Regions from separate parts of the Deinococcus malanensis genome, predicted to be linked through region 2. Evidence: riboswitches for the same ligand, from Rfam matches in the RefSeq annotation. Region 2 holds a riboswitch; each other region holds the start of a gene.

Evidence for each region. Region 2 has a riboswitch for cyclic di-GMP ahead of IEY49_RS05390 (hypothetical protein). Riboswitches for the same ligand answer to the same signal wherever they lie in the genome.
Region 1: it holds a riboswitch for cyclic di-GMP, as region 2 does, so the genes downstream of both, IEY49_RS18330 (hypothetical protein) here and IEY49_RS05390 (hypothetical protein) in region 2, are expected to answer to the same signal.
Region 3: it holds a riboswitch for cyclic di-GMP, as region 2 does, so the genes downstream of both, IEY49_RS09950 (family 16 glycosylhydrolase) here and IEY49_RS05390 (hypothetical protein) in region 2, are expected to answer to the same signal.
Region 4: it holds a riboswitch for cyclic di-GMP, as region 2 does, so the genes downstream of both, IEY49_RS15720 (glycoside hydrolase family 16 protein) here and IEY49_RS05390 (hypothetical protein) in region 2, are expected to answer to the same signal.

What each region holds. Positions count from the first base shown of each region.
Region 1 is NZ_BMPP01000021.1:3,242-10,532, reverse strand. Features, by position in the region: gene IEY49_RS18340 (acyltransferase family protein) at 113-2,587, opposite strand; gene IEY49_RS18335 (hypothetical protein) at 2,584-2,961, opposite strand; gene IEY49_RS18330 (hypothetical protein) at 3,113-4,618, opposite strand; cyclic di-GMP riboswitch class I at 5,011-5,086, opposite strand; gene IEY49_RS18325 (sensor domain-containing diguanylate cyclase) at 5,392-6,939, shown strand; gene IEY49_RS18320 (ATP-binding protein) at 7,224-7,291, opposite strand, start outside.
Region 2 is NZ_BMPP01000003.1:309,084-316,374, reverse strand. Features, by position in the region: gene IEY49_RS05400 (carboxypeptidase-like regulatory domain-containing protein) at 1-2,558, opposite strand, end outside; gene IEY49_RS05395 (hypothetical protein) at 2,584-3,378, opposite strand; gene IEY49_RS05390 (hypothetical protein) at 3,469-4,053, opposite strand; cyclic di-GMP riboswitch class II at 4,118-4,201, opposite strand; gene IEY49_RS05385 (alpha/beta fold hydrolase) at 4,782-5,798, shown strand; gene IEY49_RS05380 (ABC transporter substrate-binding protein) at 6,190-7,291, shown strand, end outside.
Region 3 is NZ_BMPP01000007.1:103,919-111,209, reverse strand. Features, by position in the region: gene IEY49_RS09960 (glycosyltransferase family 2 protein) at 94-1,392, shown strand; gene IEY49_RS09955 (glycoside hydrolase family 26 protein) at 1,421-2,311, shown strand; cyclic di-GMP riboswitch class I at 2,499-2,573, shown strand; gene IEY49_RS09950 (family 16 glycosylhydrolase) at 2,628-3,344, shown strand; gene IEY49_RS09945 (alpha/beta fold hydrolase) at 3,527-4,411, shown strand; gene gatC (Asp-tRNA(Asn)/Glu-tRNA(Gln) amidotransferase subunit GatC) at 4,480-4,770, shown strand; gene serS (serine--tRNA ligase) at 4,770-6,047, shown strand; gene IEY49_RS09930 (DinB family protein) at 6,439-6,963, shown strand; gene IEY49_RS09925 (hypothetical protein) at 6,960-7,291, shown strand, end outside.
Region 4 is NZ_BMPP01000015.1:7,122-14,412, forward strand. Features, by position in the region: gene IEY49_RS15715 (PAS domain S-box protein) at 1-2,094, opposite strand, end outside; cyclic di-GMP riboswitch class I at 3,235-3,310, shown strand; gene IEY49_RS15720 (glycoside hydrolase family 16 protein) at 3,326-4,513, shown strand; gene IEY49_RS15725 (hypothetical protein) at 4,947-5,336, opposite strand; gene IEY49_RS21920 (GHMP family kinase ATP-binding protein) at 5,219-5,500, opposite strand; partial or broken gene IEY49_RS21530 (substrate-binding domain-containing protein) at 5,530-6,177, shown strand; gene IEY49_RS15740 (endonuclease dU) at 6,583-7,245, opposite strand.

The DNA.
Region 1 (7,291 bases), on a different contig from region 2:
TATGACGCCTTGGACGCACTTTTTTGGCCAGGAGTCTTGCAGTGGCTACGGGGGAAAGTATCAATGGCACCTGTGGTGCCGGGGGGCGTCCGATCAGGTGCCGGAAACTGACTCAAGGGCCTGTTGCAGCGGAATCCACCTCGAAGGCTTCGAACGCGACCGTGCCTGCCGAACTCTGCATGCCCACGCGGCCTGACTTCGTCTGGAGGGGCACATCCTGCGCAACCCGTTTGCCGTCAAGCAGCACGGCATACGTGCTGGACCCGACCTCCACCCTCAGGGTGTGAAGCTCCGTGCCCGGTGGTGTCGTAGGAGCTGATCCTTGACCCTCATAATCTCCCTGCTCGTTAAAGTATCCCCAGGTCAGCGTGGTACCGTCGTCGCTGTAGCGCACCAGCTGACGCCCGGTTCTGCTCTCGCCTTCCGGTGAGCCAAATATCACGCCCCCCCCGTTGCCGGTCAGATTCCTGAATCGGGCGGTCAGAACAAACGGGGCCTGGAATACCCGGGGAGACAGCAACACCTGATCGTAGCCCTCCTCGGTGGTCTCAGCGAAAGTGCGTGCCTGCAGTTGCCAGCTACCACCAACAGGCGCCCACCCGGTAGCCTCAGGCGACCCGGTAAATGGTTCACGGAAAGCACCTGTGCTCTCAGCCGTAGGGGCAGGTGCCGGATCTGGCATTTCGGGCGCTGTCGTAGCACTAGGGGCGCCCTCTACCGTGACCTCTGCGCTGTCAAACGCGGCCGATCCGACGGATGTGGTCAGCCCAATATGACCAGCACGCGAGCGAAGAGGAATAGTCTTGGCAAGCTGCCGACCGTCCAGGACGATGCTGTAGCTGTCCGTGCCCACCTGGATTTCCAGCACGTGCCGTCCAGCCTTTTGAGGCGGCAGGGTCTGTGCGAAGCCCGCTCCAATGAAGTCACCCTTCTGGTCAAAGTGCCCCCAGAACAGACCGCTGCCATCGTCGGTGTAACGAACCAGTTGCGCGCCGTTTTTGGAATCAGCAAGGGGAGCATTGAACATGATCCCGTCCCCGTTCCCCTGCAAGTTCCGGAGGGCCACGCGGAAGGTGTATGGCGGCTGGTAGATGCCGGTGGAGAGGAGGGCCAGGTCATAGCCCTCTGTCTGCTCCTGCACCACCGCACCATCCTGAGCCGTCCACCGCCCTCCCGCAGGCCTCCATCCAGCTGCCTCGACGCCCCGAGCCAACGCCGCCGGGTCAAGCAGGTTACCCGTCCGGCCCGGCGCATCCTGAGCGGTCGCGACGGCGGGCAGGGTGCTTCGCGGAGATTCGGCGCGGGCCAGTAATGGATGCAGCAGCAAACCTGCGGCGGCGACAAGACCCACTGTGACGCCGGTGATGAATTCCGGGCGTCGGGGATTGAAGCGCCAAGTAGGCACGGAAGCGTCCCGTGGCACGGCTGGACTGCGCGCCGGCTTTCCGCTGAGGACGTTACGCAGGACGTCACGCGCAGGAATCTCAATCTTTTTGAACGTCAGGATCGAGACGCCGACGATCAGCGCCAGGTAGACGAGCAGGAAGGATAGACTTGTCCCCCCGTTAGTCGCGATCCCAGCGGTGTTAGAGAATTTGTACAGCCAGTCCCAGAGGGGGGCGTGGAAGATGTACATCGAGTAACTCGCCTCGCCAAGCAGCACCAGAAATGGAACGGAGAGAACGGCAGTGAGGACGCCCTTCCCCGTCGCCAACGCGTAGATCAGCGCAGCGAACAGGGGAGCCAGCAGGCCATTGTGAAGAAACACGTACGGAAAGCTGCCGCTGAAGGCCAGTATAAGCAATAGGGCCAACGCCACCACGGGTCCGAGGATTGTGCCTGCCTGGACGTCCATACGCCCCTGTGCCCGGCGTGTAAGATAAAACTTCCCCAGGGCAAGGCCCATCAGGAACTCAGGCAGGCGGGTGAGTGGGTTGAATTTCACGGCGTTGAGCCAGGGTTCATAGGTGCCCAGCGCGCTGCCTGAACGCTCTGTTATCAGATGCGCCGTTGGGGGCAGAAGGGACAGCAACCATAATCCCAGGAAGGTCAGGGCGAACGCGCCCGACGTGGCGACCCGGAATTTTGGGTACAGCAGGGCGGCCAGCAGAGGAAACAGAAGGTAGAAAAAGGCCTCCACAGACACTGACCACGATGGGCAGTTCCAGACGCAGGCCGTGTTGGGGATCCAGGCCTGTAGTGCAAGAGGCGCCGTTAGACCTGTGAGCCATGCCGTCAAGGGTGAGATGTAGTCCCCAGAAGCCTTACCAATGAAAAAAGGCAGCCACAGCAACAACCCCAGCAGGTAGACGGGGTAGATTCGAGCGACACGAGCAATCCAGAACTTGCGGGCGTCCACCGTCCGGCGGGCATCGGCGTCAAGGTAGACATAGGTCAGGATGAAGCCCGACAGCACGAAAAACAGCGTGACGCCAACATAGCCGGAATGGAGGATGTTGGAAACCCAGAATGGTGCCCCTTCGAAGGTCCGCAGGCCATAGTGATACAGCACGACGTGCATCGCCGCCAGGAAACGCAGGCCGGTCAATGCATGCAGCGTTGGTGCAGGGAGCGGCGATGTGGTCACACGGTCACTTTAAAAAAACGAGCGTGTATGTGACGCTCACGGAAACTTGAGATCGCACGGGCATCTTCACGTTTTGTGGGCCGTGCCGGGTCCAGGTCTCCAGTCAGGTGCAGCAGCGGGCCATGCACGTAGATAGGATATGTAACCTGTTCAACTTCAGGGATGCGCCCGACGACGGGGCAACTTGCGTATTCTGCAACCCGCTCTTTCATCCAACGAACGAAGATCCATCGTCGGATGAAACACTTGGGGAGGCCATGATCATGGTTTCTCCCGCTCCCTGGTTTAACCGAATGCCAGGCTTTGTAGGCCGCGTCGATCATCGTCAATCCGGTGTTCAGCGCCGTGACGCCAGCAGTGCGGTCAAGGTGCACTTTTCCTCCGGTAGTGGCAGGGGAGATGGGAGAAATCCGGTATGCGCTCCCGGCAGAACCGGAATTGGAGGACAAACATTCCAGATGCTGAAGTTCAGTGGTTCACTACTTCCCAAGGGCTGCTTGGGCGCCGCGAAGACGAGCACAGGGGTCAGGGAGAGTAGCGAGTGCCTGCCGTCCCGTGTGCCCTCGCTTCCAGTAGCTCCACAGCGGCCGTACTGGCCGCCGCAGTCAGACGCCACTGCGCCGTGACTTCACCTGCTGTCAGAGTCAGACTGTAGCGCCCTCCATTTTTGACGGAGTACAGGGTCAGGGCGCTGCCATTGACCTGGAACGTGACCGCACGGTTTGCCAGTTCAATTCGTACGTGTACAGGCGCGGTCCCCAGACCTGCGTCAGGACGAGAGCGTGCGGTTTCGCTGTTGTTGATAAAGAGGCGCCAGACTTTGGTGTGCTCCTCCCGGCGCAACTGAATCACCTTGGGAGTGGTCGCGGCCGAGGTAATGCCTACTGCAACTCCGTCATGGGTAGGAGTTCTGGGCTGACGGAACTTGACTGCGAGCGAGACTGGGTTGGCGTACCGTAGAGGCTGACTGGCGTACGACCCTCCTGCGTCAAGGTTCACGCCAGCCGGCAGGGGAGTGGTGCCATTCAGGCCATTGATCTTCCCGTCGGTCACTTGACCATCGACCAGCGACACCGGAGCTTCTCCCTGGCTGGAATATTGGTTCGTAAACGCCTGGGCAAAGACTGCGGCTGCCGCAGAGGCCCGGCCTGATCCGTCGATCAGCCCGAAAGGGTTCCGGTATGCTCCCGGAACGTGGTCATAGGCCGCCCACGCAATCAGGCCGGAAAACCCGTACTTTTCCGCCCAGTAGACGCTTTCTTCTACAGCACGCTTCTGCATTTCGGGCGTACTCGGCGTGGTGGGCCGTAACCCGAGCGGCAGATCCCACTGCATGCCAGGTACGATCATGCCACTGTCGTCATTGTAGGAAGGCCAGCCCAGTTCCGAGAGAACCATCGGCTTGCGAGCAATGTTATGGTCGCTGATATACCGGTAGATGGTAGCGGGGACAGCATAAGGCCAGAAGCCGTTGTCTGCCCACAGGTAGCTGTTGAAAAACAGCGCGTCAGACAGGTCGTAGATCGACTGGTGGCCCACAGGCGCACCTTCGAACTTCTTGAAGGTATTGTCGAACGCGGCACTGTTGACATACACGCCCAGATGCGGCGCCTCGTCTTTGATCACCTGCTTTAAGCGGCCCATCCAGGTCAGGATTCGGCCCGCGACCTCGGGATCTGCCCACGCGCCGAACCCGTCCGGCTCGTTCTTCAGATTGACGCCGTGTACATTGGCTTTGGCTGCCAGCATCCGGGTCACCCAGCGGGCGTAAGCTTCATGGTAACCGTAGTTTGTCTCCAGTGTGGTCCAGTCAAATCCGCCATGTTCCAAGGTCTCCATCTCCATAAACAGGGTGGGGACGACGTCCAGACCTTCGGCGCCTGCGAGGTCGATAAAGCGGCTGACTGTCTGTAAGCGCGCATCATTGAATGTGCCCTTTCCATCTGTAAATCCGAGTTGTCCCCAGGCGCGGTATTCATGGTCGTAGAAAAGGAAGACGCGCACCGTATTGATGTTCAGTTCCCTCTTCATCTGCTGAAGATCAGCTCGAACCTGTTCGTCCGTCAGCTCTCCGCGTTCGTATTCCCCCCACCAGGAGGGATTCCTTGCCAGCCGTGGCCAGTACATTGCCCCTTTCATTGGCGCTCCCGTACTGGTGAGCTCAGAGGCGGTCATCTGAGACCACTGAGCACCAACAGCACTGGTCACTTCGGTTGGGCGGGTGGGCGCACTTGTACACGCTGTCAGCATCAGGCCCATAAGTAACAGGGCTTCCGACAGAAACACCTTGCCCGGGCGTTGTTCCCAATTATACTTCGGTGTGGCCCGGCTGCTAAGGCGATACCGCTGGCACAGGCCACGAAGGGCATCGACAGGCAACATAGAGTTGAATACGTAACGGATGCCCACAAGGCCTCCCTTCTTTCGGTAGCTCAGCCGACCACTGGGGTCCCGGAAGCTTTGCGTCACCACCTCACAGTGGTTTTGCCGTTGTCGGTTAAGAGAGACAGGCCAGGAGGCTTGTCACCTTGCACAGATTAGAGAAGTGTTGATGACGCTCCCCTTACACCTGGATAACGTGAAGTTCGCTGGTTCACGGGCCGCTTCTCACGTAAGGTCGATACGGACGTCTGGTTTGAAGGCAGCTTTGAGTGCCTTCTGAGGATATGGCGTTCAGGCGGTCATTTCGGTGGTAAGGGAGCGATGGGTTCGAATTCAGTCGCGCTCAACCACCGAAGTGTTGGTCTGTCTTTTCCGCCGCTGACGCAAGAATCATGTCAGGTAGGCTGCTCTACATTGCCAGCATGTCGAGCGCTCCTCAGCCTGAACAGGAATACGCCCGGCTCCTGGACCTTGCCCGGTACGACATTCTCGATACAGCCCCTGAGAAGGCTTTTGACCGCATCACCCGACTGGCAGCCCGGACTCTGCGAGCGCCTTCAGCCGTTCTGAATTTTGTGGATCAGGATCGGCAATGGGGAAAGTCGTGTTTCGGGACGACCGACAGCACAGCTCCGCGCGAGCACTCGTTTTGTGCCTGGACCATCCTGAGCGACGAGGTCCTCACGGTGGCGGATGCCCGCCAGGATCAGCGTTTTCTGGATAATCCGCTGGTCCTTGGGAGCCCGAGTATCCGGATGTACGCGGGCGCACCACTCACCACGCCCAGTGGACACCGTATCGGCTCCCTGTGCGTGTTCGGTGATGCGCCCCTTGACCTTGAGCCGGCGGACCTGGAGGCCCTCCAGGATCTCGCAGCGTTAGTCATGGATGAACTCGAGTTGCGGCTGCACAACCGCGCACTTCAGTCCCAGGTGAGCATGCAGGGCCAGCAGCTGCAGGAATTGCGCCAGTTGGTGACGCACGCCCAGGTTCTGGAAGACATCAACAGGCTGCTGGACGCCACATTGAGTCCTCAGGAGGCCACCCTGGAAGTCTCGCGCCTGATCGGAACAGCCATTCACGCGGACTGGACCGGACTGATGGCTTTTGAAGCGGACACCATGACCGTTCAGGTCGCCCACCACCAGCCTGACCTGAACCCAGCCCTGCTGGCATTCGCGGCGCGCCTGCCCGACCTCGCGGGCGGCGTGACGCGTTCCCTACGAAACACGAAGCACACCACTTATCTCGAGGACTACCCGCAGCATCCCCTGGCACTGCCGGAAGGGGTTGAGGCTGGGCTCAAGTCAGCCGCGTGGGTGCCACTCGGTCAGCATGCGAACATCGACTACCTGCTGATTGCCGTTCGCGCTGACCGAGGTCGCCGCGCCGCGTGGCGCGCCAGTGACCGGGCATTGCTGGACGCTGCCGGGCGGAGCGTGCGCGCCGCGCTTGTCCGGCACTCGGTGCTGGAAGCCAGCGTTCTGCAGGCGCGCCGGGACCCATTGACCGGTGTAGCCAACCGCCGCGCGTTTGACCAGGATCTTGAGAGGCGGGCACATTCACGGCAGTCATTTACCCTGGCCTTGATTGATCTGGACGGCTTTAAGCTTGTAAATGATGTCGAAGGGCATGCGCAAGGTGACCGTGTCCTTCAGGTGTTCGCTACGGCACTTCACCATGAAGTCCGGGACTTTGGTCAAGCCTACCGGTACGGAGGCGACGAGTTCGCACTGCTGTTGGACCCGACAAGTGAGGACGACACCATGGAGCACGTCGATATTGCGACCCTGGCTGCCCGTCAGGTGACGGCATTGCCCCTGGGCGCGAGTACTGGCGTGGTCAAGGCAGAAGCGGGGTACTTTTCTGGCACCGAACTGCCGGACCTGGAACGACAGGCCGATCAGCGCATGTATGAAGCCAAACGACGCCGCCAGCGCCTGCGTGCGCAACTGCCGACGAAAGTGTGACAGTCCTGGTGGACCTGGGACGATATTGGCAGGGAGTTCTTTTCCTCCAAATTGGCAGTCTTTAACAGGAAATCTTTCGGCACTGGACATTCTTGAAAGGCGATTTCGAAGCGTAAACGCGAAATCCTCGTTGAGCGGGGCTATTCGACTTACGGGGCAGAATGCAGGTCCTGGCTCACCTCCCTTTTTTGCCTGAAGCACAATGGGATGAGGTTATGAGCACATGGTTTTGCCACCATGCTTCGGCGCGGAGATAACAGTCACTGGGAACCACAGGCACATGGCTATTTGATTAGGGCCTGTATGGTTTGTACGAGGGTCTCGTTGGACGTCTGTGACTTCATGAGGGCAG
Region 2 (7,291 bases):
TCTTCACCTGAGCCCAACTCGACCGGACCAGGCAACACCACTTCATGCCTCGCCAGACGGGCAGCAGTCTCAGGCGCCAGCGAGAGGGTGTACCTTCCAGGGGATAGGCGGGGGAAGCGAAAAGTGCCGGTGCTGGTCGGGTTGATGCGCGCTGATTTGCCAGCAGAATCTGTGAGCACCAGACTTAGGGAGGTGACATCGGGGACTTCGGGCATCAGCCCGCCTGCCTGGAGCGTGTTGTTCGGCGGCAGATTCAGTGCCAGCTGGCCTCTCACGCGTGCGGCTCGTTTTACCTGGATATTAAGAACACGTTTCTCTTTGCTTGCAAGCGTGAGAGTGACAGGCAATTCAGGGTTGAACAGCAATTCTTCACTGCTGTCACCAACAAGTGCAGAAACGGTCGTTATGCCAGGTGTCAAGGCCAGGAAGGCGTAGCGTCCGTTGGCATCAGTCACGGTGGCGGTGGAACCCGCACGGAGAATCACGTTGGGTACGCCGCGCCCTTCGTCATCGGCGATTCGACCGGACAGTTGCGCGATGTCAAGCCGTTCGTGCATGGGCACGTCGAAGGTGACCCGAGCAGCCAGGCGCGCCCCGACCTGCCAGTTCCCGTTCGTATGGCTTGTGGTGGCACCCATGGTGAGTTGCGTGGTGTCGTTCAACTTGTGCTTGATATCCAGGGAAGCCTGCATCTGCCTACGTCCCAGGTCACTGCTGCCCAACTGCACGGCCACTTGGGTCGAACCGCTGAAGTTGTGCTTGGCTCCCACGGTAGCGCTAACCTTTCCGAGACCGAAATCCGTGCTGCCAAGCTGCGCGGTCAGTTCAGTCTCAGGGTTCAGTTTGTATTTGCCACCCACGGTTGCGCTCAGCTTTCCCTGCACAAGGTCAGCGATGTGCACCGCGTAATTCAGTGACAGGTCAGGTAAGACTGTAGCAGTCCCCTTCACGCCCGCTGACACGATTGGCCGTTGCGTGCGAGTGTCGAAGTTCACACTCAGTGTCGGGTCCACCGTGCCTTTTGGATGCTTCAGCTTGGCCGTGGCCGAATACTGGAACAAAGCATCATCCATGCCGCGCAGGTATGTCATGGACGCGTTGTGGTCAAGCGTTCCGCCCAGAAAGGGCTGGCTGAAGGTGCCCTGCAAAAGGTGGGAGGTGGGAGTCAGCGTGTAATGTGCGCCGAATGCACCCAGCGGTGTGCGGGCGCTCATGCTGACGCCAAAGGTCGTCTGCAACTCGGATACGCCCACCACGTTGGCGAACGCCCCGAATGTCAGATCCTTTGAAGGCTGAAGTGCCAGTTTCGTCTGCAGGCTCTGACTTCCTTTTCCCTGTCCAGACCAACCTGCAGATGTACGTGCATATGTCGCGTTCAGACTGCCCCAGCTCTCCTTATAGTCGGCCTGGAATCTTGTCGAGAACTGATGGGTGCCAAGGTTGATGGCGAACGCCCCACCCACCTTGGCTTGCGGTGTGCTGAACGTTCCCTCAGCAGTAGCAAAGGTTTGGCCACCAATTCCCTGCAGTCCGACCTGTGCTGTGGCTGCCCCGGCCTTGTAGTCAAGAGCCGCTCCTGCCGTGAACCGGCCGTCTGTGGTCTCACCGGCGAACGCGCGCACACCATAATTCGAAGGCTGCATTCTGGCTGCGGCACCATTCGTGGTCAGGACCGGCAGCAAAGGGGAAAGAACCACTGGGATACGCCCCACTGACCAGTCGTACTCTTTGCGCTGATACGTCAGGGTAAACGCGTCCTGAGTCACGGAAAATCCGTACGTTCCAGGGTCTTCCTGTCGGAATTTTCCTTTGCCCGACAGACTGAACGTGCTTTTTAGGGCGCCAGCGCTGCTCGCGGCAGTTCCAACCTCAAGTGTTACGGGAAAAACCTGATAACGAGCCGAGAGTGGCAAAGCATTTTGAGGCGCAATCACATCTGTGTGCGCCACTGCGGAAACTTTCTTTCCATTATCGAGACGAGCACTAAATCTGAGTTCAACCGCGCCCGATACTTGTATAGAGCTTGTATCGACATGAACAATGACATCCCGAGTTTCGCCAGGAGCAAAAGTGAACGATTTAATATCAGTCGCGACTTTTGCTCCTCTAATTGTAGAAACGTCCAGATGGACCGTGGTATGTGAATTGCCGGTATTGCTGACCTGCCACTTCACGGTGTAACTGTCGCTCGCATTGAATGAAGGAGGATCGACCGCTACAACACGTACACGCTGATCAGTCGGCACATTGAATCGCATTACTGCCGATGAATCACTCGTCTGAAGGGGCAGTTCAATATGTCCTGCTGGAAGCGATGCTGGAGGTACCAGTGTCAGCAGTTCAGTGTGTGAACTACCAGCAGGAACCCTGAACGACAGATCCCCCACAAGCAAAACCCAGCCTGCTGGAAGTTCCAAATTCAAGGATTCCGTGACGTCAACCGTGCCGGGATTTTTGACTGTTACAGGGAAGGTAACGGGCGTGCCACCCTGCAGGGCGACCGGTACTGCTGAGACATGTATCGGTAAGGCACTTGCACCTGATAGCAGCATGCCCAAGACCACCAGCGTAGCCCGGCGCATATCATTCCACAGTTACGTTGTACCGCGCACCGACCACGCCGCTTTCGTCGTCGGCAAGGATGAGCACCTGGTACTTACCTGGCTTCAGCCCGTTGATGGCGTGTGTTTCCAGAACGCTCATGCCTGGGAGCACGCGGCGTTGACGACCGTTGAGTTTCAGGACCACGGTGCCATTGCTGTCGTAGACTTCCACGCGGGTGTTGGGCAGCGCGAGCCGTTCGCCTTGATTGCCGAGTTCCACATCGAGCTTCAGCCCTTCCGAGGTTTTGGAAAGGTTGGGATTTTGGAACTTGAGCTTCGCCTGTCCTCCGGGGAGGTTCACGAAAACCTGAACGGCATACTGCGTCATCTCGCGAATAGTGATTGAGCTTTTGCCCGCACTGGCTGCGGTCTTTTCGACGGTGCCTCCCTGAACGAGGATTACGCCCCAGTGGGTTCCCGCTGCAGCGTTCGCAGGAATATTGATGCGGTACGGGACGTTCAGTTTTCCATGAGCCGGAACGGTGACGACGCTGCTGGGTAATTCGAGCCAGGAGGTGTTGCTCCTGTTCAGCGTGCCCGGCTTCAGGTAAACCGCTCCAGCTTGCGGATCGGATTTTACGTCGCTCAGGACGAGGTGCGCTTGCTCATCCTTGCTGCCGGGATTGGTGAGAGTCAGAATGCCTTCGATGACGTTCCGACCGGGTTTGACGTCGTATTGCGTGACTGGGGCGCTGGCAACCTGCACTTGAGCCTGGCCTACGCCGACGACCGTGAGCAGTGCGAGAGCAACGAAGTGAGAACGGGTTGTGTGCATAGAGATCCTTTTCAAGCGACAGAAGAGCCTGCTCTTCTGTCGCTTGAGCTCGCCGTGGGTTCAGGCGAGGGGCACGTTGTTCGGCGGCGGTTAGAAGCCGGTGCCGATGGTGTAGGTGAGGGTTCCACCGAAGCTGTCGAAGCCACTCGTCGCCTGAACGGAGTAGCCGACCGTGGCGGTGGCGCTGTTCGTGTACTTTGCAATGCCACTGATCAGGGCAACGTTGCTGAATTTGGTGGTGGTGCTGTCGAACGTTAGGGTGGTCCCGGTGCCTGCATTGACATTGCTTGGGGTGAGCTTCAGGGCGACATTGGCGGGCATCGCCGTTCTCCCGCTGTCGAAAGCCCAGCTGACCACGATCTGCCGCGGACCGGCGACGCTTTCCTTCTGCGTCGAGTAGGTGAGGGACGCGCTGCCGGCGTCAACGAAGGTGTTGCTGTAAGCGTAGACTGTGGTAAGTGCACCTGCAGGACTAGCGGTGTTGGCGAAGTTCAGGTTCGCACCGACGAAGCCGCCGCTCACGGTCAGCGTATCGACACCGGAGTTCGTAACAGTCAGCGTGCCGTCCGCCGTGCTCGTCGTGTCGCCGCTCGCAGTGCCAGTTGTGGTTTGTGCACCGGCAAATCCAAACGCGCCAAGGACGAAAGCTGCAGCAAAAGCATTAAGTTTACGCATGTAGATACCTCTTTTAGACACCCGTTGTGAGTGTGAAGAGTTCTCCTCTGTCTGATAGAGGGAACGGACGAAAAGCCGGTCGCACCACTTGCTCCCCCCGTCCCAGGTGCCCGATTACAGGGCGGGGTTCTTCGCGTCTCTCCGTCAGAGGCTTTTCTCTGATCGAAGTACCTGGAGTATAGGGAAGACTTCTTACTTGCCGCTTACAATTTTGAGATTCAAGTGGGTTAATGCTGAGGACCCGTTTAATGAATATCTTTGAGTTCATTGTTGTCAGCCGATTAAAGGCGCCTAAGTTATGAGCAAGGAGGACCAGGCCGACACAAAGCCGCAGTGAGGTCTTACGGAAGCAGCTGACCGATCAAGGCCTCAGCCTGAATCAGGTTCGGTGGCTCACACCCCGGCCGCAGTAATGCGACAGCTTCTGGAATGTGATGGGCCACTTCGGTTTTTACGGCTGTCCAGCTTGCATGAAGTGTCACAGTTGCCTCCTTAGGCTGGGTGGTCCTGACTGCGTAGATAGCGTGGCCTGAACAGGTCTAGGTTGAGTTTGCTCATGCGCACGAGCAGCTCAGGCAGAAAGTCGATTGCCTGGGCTTCCAAGTCCGCCCCGCGATACACCAGGCAGGCCGCGCACGCACAAAGAAGCCATCCGCGGCGTAAGGTGATGTCATGCCACGGGCCAACCAGGATCAGCGTCCCTTCCCGTCGACCACTGCGAGCGCAGCATGACCTCCTGGCCCGTCCAGGAGGGCGTGTTCGAACTGGGTGACCTCCCGGTCGAGCGCGGCGGCCTTATCCCGCAGGCCCGGCTGGCCTGGCAGACCCACGGCACCCTGAACGCCGCCCGGGACAACGTCATCGTCTACCCCTGCAGCTACACCGCCACCCATGCCGGCCAGAACTGGTTGATCGGCCCGGACGGCGTGCTGGACCCGGAGCGGTGGTTCATCGTTATTCCCGACATGTTCTCCAACGGGCTGTCGTCGGGTGCGGCTGAAACTCCCGGTTACCCTGAACTCGTCACACTGAGGGATAACGTGCTCGCGCAATCCCGGCTGCTCCACGAAGTCTTCGAAATCGAGCGGGTCGCCGCGGTCTATGGTTTCTCGATGGGGGCAATGCAGGCGTACCACTGGGCGGCGCTGTTCCCTGAGCGGGTGGAGCGCGCCATCGTGGTCTGCGGCAGTGCGCGCACGGCCCTGCACAACCGCGTGTTCCTCTCCGGGCTGCTCAGGACGCTGGAGGCCGCGCCGGAGCACCTCGGCGGCGGACGCTTTGCTGCCGAGCCCAAGGCAGCCTTGCGGGCGTTCGCGCACATCTATGCCGGGTGGGGATTAAGCCAGGACTTCTACCGCGCGGAATTGTTCCGTACCGCCCTGGGCTTTCCTGATCTGGAAACGTACCTGCGCTCGGGCTGGGAGGGAGGATTCGCTGCGTGTCGGGCGGCCAACCTGTATGCCCAGGCCTTGAGCTGGGTGCACGGCGACATCAGTGTCAACGACCTGTACGGCGGGGACCTCAGCCGGGCGCTGGCGGCCATCCAGGCGCGGGTGCTCCTGATGCCCAGCGAGACCGACCTGTATTTCCGGGTGGCCGACAATGCCGCGGAGTTGCCTCATCTGCGCGCCGGGGAGTTGCGGCCGATCCCGAGCCTCTGGGGTCACCGGGCCGGGAGCCCGGCGGGTCTGCCGGAGGAACTGACCTTCCTGACCAGAACCGTACGCGCCTGGCTCGAGGGCTGAAGGAAGGGTGCCGCACCAGTGTGGTCCCCGCTCTTTAGAGCGGGGAGCCGTTACGCGCCTGCCGTACCTGAGTTCCGTAAAAGCGCGAAGTGGAACACTTCCGGGCCGGGTAGGCCCTCGGCGCCAACGACTTGCTCCATTCCAGATCGCCTGACCGGCCCCATGATCCAGCAGCACCATTCAGCCCCGACCCAGCCATTCAAATATGCAGTGAGTTATACTCCTTGAGAAGCTTCCATCAGATATCTCGTCGACCTGCGTGATGCGATCACAACGCAGGTGAACGCAGGTATTCCTGATCCCCGGCGGGTCCTGCCGACCGGGACGTCATTCTCTCCATGCGCGCCGTCGACACGTCACACCGTGATTCCCCAGCATTCCGGAGACCGCTATGTTGAAGCAGCTGCTGTTCACTGGCCTGACCCTCGCCCTGATTCCCAGCTCTGCGCAGGCCGCCACCCTGGTGTTCGGCGCGGGCGGTGAGCCCGTCTCCCTCGACTCTGGCACCATCACCGACGGGAACTCGTCACTGGCGCAGTCGCTCGTGTACGACATGCTGGTCCGGTTCAGGAAGGGAACCACGACCATTGCGCCGGGTCTGGCCACCAGCTGGAAACCGAACAAGGACGCCACCGAGTGGACCTTCACGCTCCGCCCCAACGTGAAGTTCTCCGACGGTACCCCGTTCAATGCGGACGCCGTGGTGTTCAACGTGAACCGCTGGTGGGACCAGGCGGCAGACGCGGGCGCTAAGGAGCAGACCAAGACGTTCACGTCATGGCAGTTCATCTTCGGGGGCTTCAAGGCCGAGAAAAACAGCCTGCTCAAGAACGTGCGCGCCGACGGACCGAACAAGGTCGTCTTTACCCTGAACCGCTCGTTCGCTCCCTTCCCGGAGGCGCTCGCCACGCCCTTCTTTGGCATTGCCAGCCCAGCCGCCGTCAAGAAGGCCGGAGCGAAGTATGGGACGCCGGCCGCCCTCCCGGTCGGGACCGGGCCGTTCATCATGCAGTCGTGGAAGACAGGCGACCGCATCTCACTGGTCCCCAACCAGGGACATTGGGGCAAGAAAGCCGCTTATGACCAGTTGCTGCTGCGCTTCTTGAAGGACCCCAGCGCCCGTCTGAACGAACTCAAGGCCGGAACCATCGACTTCACCACCGACCTCAACCCCGAGCAGCTCAGCGCGGTGAGAGCCGACAAGAACCTCACTCCGGTCATCATTCCCTCCTTCAACGTGGGTTTCTTGAGTCTGAACCTGGGGAACCAGTACCTGAAGAACGACAAGGTGCGGCAGGCCATCAGCATGGCGATCAACAAGAAAGCCATCGTGGACGCCTTCTGGAACGGTCTGGGAGTCACGGACGCCAGTTTCCTGCCGCCCTCACTCAGCTGGGCCAACAGCAAGAGCGTCCCTGCGGACTACAAGTACGATCCGGCTGCCGCCAGGAAGTTGCTGGCCGAAGCCGGGTACCCGAACGGCTTCACGCTGG
Region 3 (7,291 bases), on a different contig from region 2:
CAATCCATTTTCCTCTGAGTTTCAGGAAATGCCCCTCCAGACTACTCAGATCCTCGTGGGCCACCAGCATGAACGCTGCGGCCGGGGGCGGCGATGATTGTCGTGCTGACCGTGGTGATCGTCCTGCTGCTGATCAAGGCCATCCTGACCGTAGTACTGGCCGTTGCGCACCGGCGCCGGGCCCAGCGGCAGTGGGCGGAATTGCCCGCTACGCCGCTGGGCGTTACGGTGATGATCGCAGCCTACAACGAAGAGGTGGGCATCACCGGCACCCTGACTTCAGTGCTGTCCGAGGCTCTGGATGAGCTGCAGGTGCTGGTCGTCGACGACGGATCGAGCGACGGTACCGCTGCAGCTGTCGAGCGCACTGCCCAGCTTGACCCCCGGGTTCAGCTGATCCGGCAGGACAACACCGGGAAGGCCGGAGCGCTCAATCACGCCCTGCAGTACGTGCGCTATCCGGTGGCCGTCAGCGTGGACGCCGACTCGGCCATCGCCCCGGGCACCCTGGCTGCCCTGGCCCGCCACTTCCACGACCCCCGGGTAGGTGCGGTGGCTGGTGACGTACGCGTGGCCGGTGACGCCAAGCTGATTACCCACGTTCAGGACATGGAGTACACCGTCGGGCAGCATATGGAAAAGCGCGCGCAGTGCATGCTGGGCACCGTGTCGGTGGTGCCGGGAGCTGCCGGGGCCTTCCGTACTGAACTGCTGAGGGAACTCGGTGGCTACAGCCGCGACACCCTCACGGAAGACATGGATCTGACCATCGCCATCGCCGCCGCCGGTTACGAGGTGCGCTTCGAGCCCCGGGCCCTGAGCTTCACCGAGCCGCCCCAGGCGCTGAAGCATCTGTGGCGTCAGCGGATGCGCTGGATGTACGGCACCTTCCAGACGATGATCAAATACCGTCATCTGATGTTCAACCCCCGCGCCGGGAAGGTAGGTCTGCTGACGCTGCCCTACATGCTGCTCTACGGACTGGTGCTGGGCGGTGTGGGTCCGCTGATCGATATCGCTGCCGTTTCGATTCTGGTGCAGTACTCCACTTTCGACGCCGTGTGGCCCATCATTGCGCACGTTCTGGTGGACTTTGTGATCGTAGGTGCGGCCCTGGCGCTTGGTGGAGCTTCGTGGCGCATGCTGATCTACACGCCAACCCAGCGCTTCTTCCTGCGGCCTTTCGTCGCTATCGTAGTGATGATGACCTGCTGGACCTTCCTTCGCCGCCGCAACGTACACTGGAACAAACTGCCCCGGGTAGGCCTGAATATGGCCATGACCAACCCGGCCGCTAGGACCCCGGCAATGTCTCCTGCCGCTGCCATAGCTCCAGCCACCCTTCCGCTGCCTATGCCCGTCGGGACCGGCCCCGAGGAGCGCGCATCTTGATCGGGAGACTGAGTTGAGGTGGACACGAATGTGCGCCGCGATGGGAGTCTGGGCCCTGGTTGGCACAGCGCAAGCGGCCTCCTGCGGAATGTTCGGCCTGACGGTGAATTCGCCGTCCGTTCTGGGCGCTGTGGAGCAGAAGGTAGGCTGCACCTTCACCTCCACCCGCTGGTTCGTTGACTGGAAACGGCCATTTCCAGGGCAGGCCGCGCTCCAGTTCTTCAAGACGCCGGGCCGGCAGCTTGAGCTGTCCTGGCAGCCACGCATCCGGCTGGGGGAAAACAAATACAAGGGCGTGACCTACCGCGCTATTGCGGCTGGCGAGCACGACGCTTATATCCGGGGGTTCGCCCGCAGTATCCGGACCACCGGCCGCACCATCCCGATCACGTTTGCCCCGGAGATGAATGGCGACTGGGGCGCGTACCAGCTGAGTGCCAGGAACACTCCACAGGACTTCAAGCGGGCCTGGCTGCGTCTGCACCGCATTTTCCGCGAGGAAAAGGCCAACGTCCGGTGGGTCTGGAGCCCCAACATCATCTATCCCACCATGCGGTCGAACTACCGCGCGCTGTACCCGGGTGACGCGTATGTCGACGAGGTCGGTCTGGACGGGTACAACTGGGGCACGACCAATCCCTGGAACCGCTGGAAGACGTTTGCCCAGACCTTTGACCAGTCCTACCGCGCAGTCAAGAAGATCACGAACAAGCCTATGCAGCTTGGCGAGCTGTCCAGCGTGGAGAAGGGTGGAAACAAGGCGGCCTGGATCCGCAATATGTGTCAGGTGCTGCCCAGTTACCCTCAGGTCCGCAAGGTGTTCTGGTTTCATGTGGTAGACCGGAACGTGGACTGGCGTCTGACCACCAGCCAGGCAGCCCTGGACGCCTTTAAGGCCTGTATCCGTAAACAATCCTGAGATAGAAAGATCGTACTGACCGCCGTGACAGGCGGTCTTTTTTTATGTCTGGTTCTGGTTGTTCCTGGGTCCGTCCCAGCTCACTGAAGCTAACCACACCCCTTCACGGGGGGGTGCTGGGCCGGGAGTGATATTTTTGATGCGTTAATCTTGCGACAAAGAGGGAAGCCCGCAGAAGCAGCTTTTCCACCGATAACGGCAAACCCGCTGCGAAGCGGGGACGCAAAGTCACGGGACCCATGAGGTCAGCCGGACCACCGAAAGGAGAAGCGTGATGAAGTGGGCGAATAGGGTCAAATTGGCAGGCTGTGCTTTGATGCTGACACTCGTGACGGGAGCGCAGACCCAGTCGAACGCCCCTACACGCTGGACCGAGAACTTTGATCGCCTGGATACCTCCACCTGGGGCGTGTCCACCTGGAACGGCTTCTGGCAGAACGATCAGGTCAAGGGCGCTTTTCAGAAGCAGAACGTCTATACCGATGGCCGCGGTCACCTCGTTCTGATGCTGGACGTCAAGGCCTGCCCCCAGGGTCTGTGTGCCCAGGCGGCTGAGGTCCAGACCCACCGCCGGTTCGGGTTCGGTCGCTACAGCGTGCGGATGCGCGCTGCCAGCCACACTCCCGAGGCCCGTACGCCCGGACGCGCACGCCCCGGTAATATCAGCGGTGCCTTCAGCTTCTTCAACAACAGCGCCACCGAAATCGACGTGGAGATCGAGGGTCACCGCACCAGTTTCATGAACGCGGCGGCCTGGACCAGCCTGAAGACCAAGACCGCCGCCCTGGTGCCCTCGCCCCAGCGTACCGATCTGGCGCGTGATTTCCACACCTACACCTGGGACTGGCAGCCTCACCGCCTGGCCTTCAGCATTGACGGCGTGAAGGTTTGGGAGACCCGCCAGCACGTGCCCCAGCAGCCCGGGCACCTGATGCTCAATGTCTGGCCCACCATGGACCCCAACTGGGGCGGTCAGGTCAAACCCGGCCGGGTCTACATGCTGGTGGATTCGGTCAGCTTTCAGCCGCTCTGAAGGCCTCTCGGCGGCTCCCCGACATTCCGTTCTGCTCCGGAGACTTCTCTTCCCCCGCCCGCCAGGGTCGGGGATTCTTTCTGTTCGTGCCGAGACAGCAGGAAAGGTGTACAGGACATCTGCCATGGTTCCGCACCCACTGACCCCATAGTTTGAATGTGACATTCGTTACGGAGGGAGTTATGGTTCAGTACAAGTCTCGTGTGGTCCGTCTTCGGCAGGGTGATCTCGAGGTGCACGAGGCTGGGGAAGGAACTCCGCTGGTATTGCTGCATGGAGCTTTTACGGACCACACCATCTGGAACGACCTGGTGACGCGGATGGTAGTACTGGGTTACCGCTGTGTCGTTCCTGACCTGCCGCTGGGCTCGCACCGACAGCCGATGCCGCAGCACGCCGACCTCTCGCCGTCTGGTCTGGCAGATCTCGTGGCGGATCTGATCACGGCACTGGAACTGGCCCCCGCGACCATCATCAGCAACGACACCGCAACAGCAGTGATGCAGCTTGTGCTGACCCGGCATCCCACTGTCACAGGCGCTGCGGTGCTGACCAGTGGTGATGCCTACGAGCACTTTCTGCCCCCCGTGTTCGCTTCTCTCAAAGTGCTGCCCTATGTTCCTGGGGGACTGCAGATGCTGGGGCGGGTGATGCGCCACCCCAGACTCGGGCGTCAGCGCTGGGCCTTCGGACGCCTGAGTACCACCGGCATGAGCACAGAGCAGGCTGAGCGCTGGAGCGCCGGCCTGACCACGAATCCAGGGGTGCGCCGTGATGTCCGCTCCATGATCCGGGGCTTTCACCGCCGTCATACCCTGGGGGCGGCGGCGCTGTTCGGCACGGTTGGCGCGCCGGTCCGAATCGTCTGGGGGCGCGATGACCAGGTGTTTCCGGTCAGGTTGGCTGCGCGGCTGGCCCGTGACCTGCCTCATGCCGACCTGCACGTGCTGGACCACGGCTGGACCTATCTCCAGCTGGACGCCGCTCAGGAACTTTCAGCGCTGGTCCACTCGTTTGTTGGAACGGGTCACGGGCGTCGGTCGCCACAACCTGCACTCGACACCTGAATCCCTGTGGCCCTCAGGTCTCTGCAGGCCCTAAAACCTCTTCGCAGCGCCGCCCTATACTTCGGGGCATGATTGACGCGGCCCAGTTGGACCACCTCGCGCAGCTCGCGCGGCTGCACCTCGAACCTGAAGAGCGCGAATCGATGACCGCCGACCTGAACAGCATCCTGGGGTACTTCGAACAACTCCGGGAAGTGAATACCGACGGTGTCGAGGAAATGCAGCGGCCGGTGGATCTGGTCAACGTGCTGCGTGACGACGTGCCCGGTGAGGTGTTTGCCCCCGAGGTGATCGAGGCCCTGGCCCCCGAGATGCAGGGCGGACAGATCCGCGTGCCCCGCACGGTCGAGGCCGACTGATGCTCGACCTGCGCTTTATCCGCGACAATCCAGAAACCGTCCGCCGCGCCATCGAGGTCAAGGGCGTGAACCTAGACCTGGACGATCTGCTGAGCCTCGACCGTGAACTGACCGCCCGGAAGCAGCAGGTCGAGGCCATGCAGGCCGAGCGCAACGCGAATGCCAAGCTGGTGCCCAAAGCCACCCCCGAGGAGCGCCCGGCCCTGATTCAGAAGGGCAAGGATCTGGGCGACGAACTCAAGGCCCAGGAACCGGCCCTGCGTGCGCAGGAGGAGCAACTGCGTCAGCTGCTGCTGCGCGTGCCGAACATTCCGCATGCCGGAGTGCCGGTCGGGAAGGACGACACCGAGAACGTGGAACTGCGCCGCGAAGGCCAGCTGCCCACCTTCAGCGTGGCGCCGCTGGATCACGTCGAACTGCTGGAAAAACAGGGCTGGAGCGACCCAGAGCGTGTCGCGCGGGTCTCGGGCAGCCGCAGCTACCTGCTTAAGGGCGAGGCGGTCATGCTGGAGATGGCCGTGCTGACCTTTGCGCTGGACTTCCTGAGTGCACGCGGCTTTACGCCGCTGTCCACTACCGCCCTGGCCCGGCCCGAGGCTTTTGTCGGCAGCGGACATTTCCCCGGTGGGGAAGATCAGGTCTACAAGATCGAGGGTGACGAGCTCATGCTGGCGGGCACGGCCGAAGTGCCGGTCAACAGCCTGTTCGCCGGGGAGCAGCTGCCGCTCGATACCCTGCCGGTGACCTATGCCGCCATCAGCGCCGCCTTCCGCAGCGAGGCGGGCAGCGCCGGGCGAGACGTGCGTGGGCTGATCCGTGTCCATGAATTCCGCAAGGTCGAGCAGTACGTGATGTGCCGCGCCGACGAGCACGAGGCCCTGCGGTGGTTCGACACCCTGCTGACCAATGCCGAGGGGCTGCTGCAGGCGCTGGAACTGCCCTACCGCGTCGTTCAGAACTGTACCGGCGACATGGGTGCCGGCAAGGTCCTGATGTACGACATCGAGACCTGGGTACCCAGTGAGGAGAAGTACCGAGAGACGCATTCCTGCTCGTACCTGGGTGACTGGCAGGCCCGCCGCACAGGGCTGCGCTACCGCGACGAGGACGGCAGGCTGGTCTACGCCCACACGCTGAACAACACAGGAATTGCCGCGCCGCGCATTCTCGTGCCCCTGCTGGAAAACCATCAGCTGGCCGACGGCCGTATCCGAATTCCCCAGGCGCTGCGTCCCTACCTGGGCGGCAAAGAAGTGATCGGCCAGCCGGTGCGCTGACAGGGAGCGCCAGACCCGGGTCTGACACAGGGCTGAGCCCTTGAGAAGAGCTGGACGGGTGGGAACTGCGGGCCCCAGGGTCGGATGATCCTGGTCCTTCGCTGATCTCTGGACGGCTGACAGGAATATGCCCTGAACCCTGATTCTCCCAGGATCCGGTCCGGCGGAAGAGACTGGCAGACTACGGAAAAGGAAACGTACTTCCGGACATGAACGGGCGCTCATGTGGAATTGCGGAGGCAGAGCACGACGCAGATGTGCTGCTGCCAAGCTCTCTGCCCCTCTACGTACCTTGCCCTGAGCTCGAAACAAATGGCAGACCCTCTGTGAGAAGTACGGCCCGTCGCGGACGGGGATTCTTCCCCTGCACAGCACCGCGTACACTGCCGTCATGACCCAATCCCTTCAAGACCCGACTGTGCTGCTGATCATGGGCCGTACCCCCGACGAGGTGCGCGCACGCCTGGCAGCTGAACTCGACGCCTTCGAGGCCGAGTTGCGGACCCGCCAGGCCGACTGGTCCGTGACCCAGCCGGGGCGTGAGTGGTCGCCTGCCCAGGAAGCGGAGCACGTGCTGCTGATCAACGAGGGGATTACCCGTCTGGTGGGTCTGCTGATGTCCGACCGGGAACTGCGGCCTCTTCCCCAGACACCGGGCGTGCTGAAAGAGGGCAGGCGTCAGGCGCCGGCGCACACCTTGCCCAGTCCTCACGGGCTGGCCTGGGCAGACCTGGAAGGCCGCTGGGCAGAGCACCGCACGCGACTTGAAGCGGCGGCCGCGCAGCTTCGCGATGTCCCGGAGCGCACCATGTGGCACCCCTTCTATGGCGAACTGGACGCCCTGAACTGGATGCGGATGGTGGCCGGTCACCTGGACAGTCACCGCCGGCTGCTGAAACGGAGTGCGGGCGCGTGACCGGCCCGGACCATGCACCCGCACAGACCAGAACCGACAAGGGCGTGCGCGGTTTTGAACTCGACCTGCATGTGACTTTCACCCGGCCGCTGCCAGAGGCTGAAGCCCTTTCTGTTCTGCTGGCCCTGGAGGGATTCCGGGTCGAGCTGTACCGCCCGCATCCGTCCCCCACCCGTCCAGCCCACGAGGCTCCGGCCATGAAGGCGCCGGCCGAAGTGCCTTCGGCCCGGCTGAACGGTCCGCTGCGCGACCCTGACACGGTGCGGGCGGGTCTGTCGGCATTGCTGCAGGGCCCAGCCCGCTATATCGAGGTCGGAGTCCGCGGCTT
Region 4 (7,291 bases), on a different contig from region 2:
GCGGCGTCCGTCCCGGCAGACCATTTCCTTCTCGTAGGCTTCGGACGTTCCCTGGGCAAATGCCTGCTCAAAGGCCTGAAAGTCCTGTTCCAGAAATTCAGCCGGGGTCAGGGCCGCCCAGTTGACCTGTCCAGCCTCAAATTCGGCGCGGGAGTAGCCCAGCATGTGAAGGTATGCGTCGTTCGCCAGGTGCATCGACCCGTCCATAGCGCCGACGGCGATCCCGATTGGGCTGGCCTCGACCAGGCTGCGAAAGCGCTCCTCGCTGCTTCGCAGCCTGGTCTCGGCACGCACCTGCTCGGTGATGTCCGTGTGAACGCCCACCCACTCGCGGACCTGTCCGTCCAGGTCAAGCACCGGAACAGCGCGTACGTTGAAATGACGCTCCTCGCCGGATGCGACGGTGACCCGCTGGTGAGACTCGTAGATGGTCCGGGAAAGCAGCGCTTCCTGCCAGGCGTCGAACGTGCGGTGCAGGTCCTCCGGATTGACCCGGTCAGTCCAGCCCAGACCGGTGTACTCGGTCTCGGTCTGCCCGGTCAGCTGGGTCCATCCCGGCTGCTTGCCCACCAGCATGCCCTCGGCGGTGTTGGTCCAGACGATCTGACGGGTGGCGTCGATCAGGGAACGGTAGCGGCGCTCACTGATCTGCGACGCCTCGTACCGCGCCGCATTGTCCAGGGCCAGAGCCGCACGTTCAGCCAGTGCCTGGGCCAGTTCCAGATCCTGGGGCCCATACGTGCGCTGGGGATGTGTCGTGGCGAGGGCCAGCACACCAACCGTCCGGCCGTTGGCGATCATCGGCACCTGGATCAGCGAATGCAGTCCCATCCGCTGAACCGCGCGCCGGCGCTGCTCATCCTTGATCTGGTTGATCAGGCCACCTGGAACCACCGGCATCAGCAGCGGGGCTCCAGTGCGCATGACCCACGCGGTCGAGCCGGGGGAGGAGGGATCCGACGGGTACTGAGCAGTGAACCAGCGCAGCAGTTCCACCATGCCCGGGTCGTGATGGGCCACGGCCACCGGAAAAGGCAGACCGTCATCATCGGCCAGAAAGACGGCGGCCCAGTCGGCGACGTGTCGGAGCGCAAGGGAAGCCAGCCGGTCCAGGGTTCCCTGCAGGTCCAGTGAAGCGGCAAGCGCGGCGCTGGCTTCCGCCAGCAAGGTGGCCCGCTCCCGCTCCTCATGCGCCGCGTTGTATCGGCGTGCCCGTTTCAGTGCACAGGAACACGCTTCTCGCACTTCCAGCAGATAGGACTGCTGCTCGTCCGTTATGGCCTGCTCATCGTGGAACGACAGGGTCAACGCGCATGTGACAACCTCCCCGTCCTCCAGGGGAAGCGCCGCAACGGCCCTCGTTCCAGGTTGGAACAGAGGCACAAACTCAGGGAAATCGCGGTCAAGTTGCTCAGCCGTGGCAAAGACGGGCCGCCGTGTTCGAAGAGCATGAACCACGGGATAGTACTCCTGCGCCGGGAAGTTTTCCCAGCTGAGTTTGACGGAGGGCTCGTAGCCCACAGCCCCGACCAGATAGAGTGTCTGATCGTCAACAGCCTCGACCAGCGCCCCACCGTAGGCCCCCATCAGAGGAACGACCTTCTGCAGGATGGTCCGCTTCACTTCGGTGGTGGCCAGAGCCTGAGCCAGGGCCTGTTCGACCGCCAGCAGGTCGTGGTCCCGATGACTGCGCGGGGTTCCGCCATGCTCCGTGTGTCCCTGACCAGTATCCCGCAGTATCACGGCGACCCCCTGGACCTCCTTGCCGGTGTCGTACACAGGCACAACACTGCAGGTCACGGGGTGAGCTTCTGGTGCGGTCACAGCCGCCAGATCACGTCTCGCAACTCCTGTGTCGAGCACTGCTCGACAGGCTTCAACCACAGCCGGGGACACCCCGGGCATCACCTCCACCAGGGGTTTCCCTGCGTCGTGGCTGGCTGGCCGGACAGTCAGCCGCCGGAACACGGCGTTGGTATGCACGATGGCCAGATGCTGGTCCAATACTGCCAGCCCAGCCGACGTCCCCTCCAGCAGGCTATCCAGGGTGGCGAAGCCGACGCTCAGCGCGTGGCCTTCATGGGCGGGGGGCACGCGGTGATTCTAAGGCATTCATCAGAAAGATGGTCTCTTCTTGATCGAGCTGAGCGAGTGGATTTTGCCGGGCAGGACGCAGACATGGAGCCGCCTAGAGGCGGTCTTCGAGGTGGTGTCGTTCGAGGCACTCCTTCAGGGTGTTGGGGATACGACGAAGTCCAAGTTCGACCCTCCAGGCTTGTGGAGAGGTCACGCTGGCCACTGTTGACCTCTGCCTGCGCTTTTAGGAGAACCGGGGCCGCGTGGCACTCCCGAACGTACCGTTCTTGGTCCTGCTCCGAACGGCGCGGTAACGCGACACAAAGGTAGCAAGGACAGCGGGCGCCTGAAGAGTTGCTGCGCACTTTAGCGAAGGTCATCACCGAGCGAAGCCGCAGCCACGCACGTCTGCCAAGAGTCGAACCGCGCCGGTTCCCGGGCGATGCCAGCGAAGATTACTTCATGGCCCACATTCACCACAGGAGCGGTGAGTCCACTGGCCATGAAAGACAGTGGGCTGATCTGAAACAGAGCATTGATAGAGGTACGGCAGCTATCGGTGCAGAGGGACAGGCCTGCCACGCTGAGCAGCATACTCACCGGGCCCACCACAGCCCTGTGCTGCAAAGAACACGCGCTGATATTTGAGGTGGTGCCACAACAAAAACAGGTCTCCCTGGCCAGCGGGGGCAGCCGGCTGTGCTGCAGCTGCAGAACTACCGATCAGAGCAGTACGAACCAACGGTTGTCTCCCAACCCAGGCGTACAGGGCCCTGTGCAGCGTCCAGCTTCGCGCTGGTAGGCAGATGAAGCGCCACCCACTTCGTCAGACCTGATGAGGGAGTCCGATCACGAGGCAGGATCCGCCACTGTTCAAGTCTTAATTTATGAGGAGCCATTCTCGATAAACATGGTAGTTCCGAGAGGCCTTAATGAATGAGTCGTTTTTAAGGTGATTTCAGTCGGATATGACCAGGAGTCAAAACTTCCTTGCGGACTTCCAGAACGGCATTTTCGTCTATGCCATATCTATCGGTTGTGCAAAATCTTTATATCGTCACAATTGATAAAAATGTTATTAAGCTTTGTGTAAGGAGTCTGTCATTAATTTCGACTTAATCTACCGGAGGTGATGAACCCCTCTGGTTCATCTCCCTTAACCGAAAAAGGCAAATCCGTCGCGAGGCGGTGGCGCAAAGCTTCCGGAACCCTAGTGGTTGGCCGAGTTACCGAAAGAAGGGAGAATTTCATGCGTACACGTATTGCTGTCAAAAATCTGGCCCTCACCACTGCCCTGGGCCTTATGCTGGCTGCCTGCTCGAGCACCACCACTCCGGAGTCCACCGTCGAAGAGACGGCTCCGGCACCTGTTGCATCGCAGCCGAATGTGGAGGTTCAGAACGTGGCCGGAAGCTGGCGCGATGATTTCAATACGCTGGACACCGCCCGCTGGTGGGTGTCGTCCAACACCTGGACCCCTTTCTGGGCACGTGACGGCCTGAGCGGTACCTGGGAACCCAGCAACGTCACTGTGAAAGACGGCTTCCTGGTGATGAAACTGGACGTCAGCAGCAGCCTGGTGGCCCGCGCTGCCGAGCTGGCCACCAACGCCAAACACGGCTACGGCACCTACGAGGCCCGGATGCGTGCCTCGAGCAGCAGCGCCGATCCATCGGTGGCAGGCACCGGCACCAGCGGCAACATCAGCGCGTTTTTCAACTTCGTCAATGACTCGGAAACCGAGATTGACCACGAGGTCGAAGGCCAGAACCCCACCACCGACTGGATGGGCGCTTGGCAGACCACCAGCCGTCACGACTACGGTACCGGCGGCACCGGCGAGAACCTGACGCAGGGCTTCCACACCTACCGCTGGGACTGGACGCCCACCAAGATCGACTTCTATATCGACGGCGTGCTCAAGCGCACCACCACCTCCGTGGTGCCCACCGCCGAAGCGCACCTGATGCTGAACCTGTGGCCCACCAACTCCACCGGCTGGGGCGGCAAGGCTACACCTGGCACCCAGTACATGCTTGTCGACTACGTCAGCTTTACGCCGGCCACCGCGACCAGCACGCCGACAACCGCCCCTGTCACCGCCCCAACGGACGACACTGCTGCAGGCGCCCTGGCGCTGACCAAGGTCGCATCCGTATCGGGAACACTCAGCTCGACCGATACGCAGGACTGGTACACCTTCACCAGCACCGATCTGGGCGGCCAGAGTACCGTTTCCCTGACCACAGGCTGGAACAGTGACCTGGAGATCTACGCAGCCGACGGCACGACCCTGCTGGGCAGCAGCCGAAAGGGCAAAGGCAGCACCGACAGCGTGACGCTGAACCTGGCGGCCGGCAAGCAGTACTACGCCCGCGTGGTCTGGTCGAGCCGCACCCCGAGCTACACCCTGAGTGCTTCCGGCGCCATTCGCTGAAGCGAGAGTCAGGGCTTGGACGGAGATCTACAGTTTCTAGATAAAGAATGTGCTGATGACGCGAGCAAGCGGGTGGTCTTGAAGACCACCCGCTTGCTTCGATTGCGCCCATGATGAGGAGCTTCATGCCCTGCCCATCGTTCTGCAATCTCAGGTGACCACTTGGGCGGTGCCGGGTCGTTCCTGGCCTCCATTCCATTCGCCTGTGACCGCCGATCCGTTCCATACCCTCGTATAAAGCTACCTGTGGTGCCTTGTTGCCTGGAACCTACATGCTACGCACCCGATGTCGCACCGACCGGCACGGTCCCCAGCCCCTACAAGGTATCTGGCTGGAGAGTCAACAGAACCGGAACATGAGATGACTGCCGGGCGTAGGCGTCCCGGATGGCCTGACCGGCCTGAAGCCCGCGGCCAGCCTGGGCGAGCATAACTACACTTCCGCCGAAGCTGCCCCGGTCAGCCGCGCGCCGTATACGTCGCCACATGCGCGGGCCAGTTCCACGATCAGGTCAACCTCCGGCACCGACACTTCGTAGTCGTCGCGCATCGACGCGTGCGAGGCCAGGAACAGCCGGCCGACCCCTGCCAGATCCCCCTCACGGAAGGCCTGCACCGCCTGCAGTACGCGGTCGTTTTCGGTGATCACATGCCGGGCACGGCGGGCAAGCAGGTCTGGAAGCCCATCGAGCCGGGGCAGGTCGGTCAGACCGAGGTCGCGCAGGCTGGCCACCTCCAGCAACGCGCAGACCTGTTCGCACTCTGAACGGCGGGTGTTGTAGTCCCCGCCGGCGTGCTGACGCTCCACCCCGGAATGCAGCACCACCAGGCCGGCGTCCTGTGGCCGGGCGACCCCCTCGTACTTTCCGCCTGACGCGCCAGCAGGGCCGCCTCAACGTCTGTCATCTGGAAGCCGTAGAGCTCGCGCAGCCCGCGGATCAGGGCCACCAGCAGGGCCGCAGAACTCGACAGACCCGACCCACGCACTGCACGGCCTGTGTTCGGACTTGCCGTGCGTGTTCCTGGACGTTCTGGCCGAGGCCAATGTCCACGCGGCCCTGCTCGACCAGTATTCCGGCGCGCAGCTTGGAGCCGAGCACCTGCTGAGTCTGGGGCACACGCGGATTGCCATGATCAGCGAGCCCCAATCTGCGGTGGCGGAGCATTCGCGCACCCAGGGATGGCGTGACGCTCTGGCCCGGCACAATCTGGCGCCGGTAGCTACCGTCCACGGGGACTGGAGCGCCAGCAGCGGGTATACCGCAGTCACAACTACTGGGCAATGGTGCCGAGTTCACCGGCTTGCTGGTGGCCACGACCAGATGGCAGTGGGGGCCCTGCGCGCCCTGTGGGAGCGGGGCCTGAACGTTCCCCGTGACGTCTCGGTAATCGGGTTTGACGACACTGCGTAAAGCGCCATGCTGATTCCTCCCCTGACGACCATCCGGCAGGACTTCCCGAACCTGGGCAAGCGCTCCTTTCATCATTTGCTGCAACTGGTGGAAGGTCACGAGCCCCCGCACCTGACCGTCACTCAGCCAGAACTGATCGTGCGAGCCAGCACCGCATCACCCCACCACAGCGCCGTGCGCTACCCAGACCTGATGGAAGCTGTCCGTCGCCTGGGGGAGGCCCCGCAATCGGGAGGAGGGGCGAAGGAATAGGTGTCTGTTGTGGTCGCCTGGGGCTGCCGGGACAAAGGGTCACACCAGTGCCCTGGATTCCCGCCGTCTTCCCAATCTGCTGGCAAAAGTGAGCGCGTAAATTTCACCTCCATACAAACCCAGGGACAGGTGTATCTGCAGGACCGGCCGGACCATATGCTGATCCGTGTTGAGCTTGTTGCTCGGGGCTTCATCCCCAGCCGTCTGCAACCTGTGGTCCTGTAGGAATACCAGTACGGAAACACCAGCAGCGTAGTCAGCCTGCATGCCCGCGGGAAGACCACTCCGAGCCATGGACTGACCTGGTCTGCAGGCAGGCACAATCCCGGGCGATTTCGACGTCACCTGCTGGCCTTCTCACCTGTCGCCGAAAATACATGCGGCTCGACTCCCCGGTCCTCTACCTCAGACGCGCCCGCCACGGCTGTGCCCCTGGGTCGTCCCACGAGCGATCAGGTGCGCGGCGCGCAGAGGCTCGGGAATATGTCCGGTCACGGTCAGGGCCTGCAAGGCACCCTCGGCGTCAGCCAGGCTGAGCCCGACGCGCTGAACCATCACATCCAGACACAGCTCCATCGGGCCGAGCGAAGCAATCAGCTGCCACTTGCGCCGGCCTCCGGGGACACGGGTGAGCAGGGCTGAGCGGATGCGCTCCATGTTCGGGGCGCGGCGGGCCACCACCAGTACAGGAAGGCCAGTCATCTCCCTAAGGGCCCAGGCGTCGACCACGTTGAATCCGGCCAGCGCCACACCCTGAAGCAGGATCAGGTGCAGATGCTCCTGCGCGCCGCTGGCCTCGACGAGCCGGGCCAGTTCAGCCGTGCTGTTGCGCCCGTCGCGCCGGACCCGGCCGCGCACCACCGCGTGCAGGGTCTGCCGGGCGTAGACCGTGCCGAACACTGGAACGTCTCCACGGTGGGTGCGCTCGAACGGCGCGTCGTCGAACCCGATGGCATGCACCCGGACAGGGTCGGGGTTTTGAATTCGGGCGTCAACCCCCTGCAAATTTCCAGCACAGGCAGGGACAACGGGAGGAGAGACGCTTCTCAGGGCAATATCCAGCTTCATGTTCTGGAAAATGCCTATGACTACCGCAGGCAGGTCAGCCGAACCG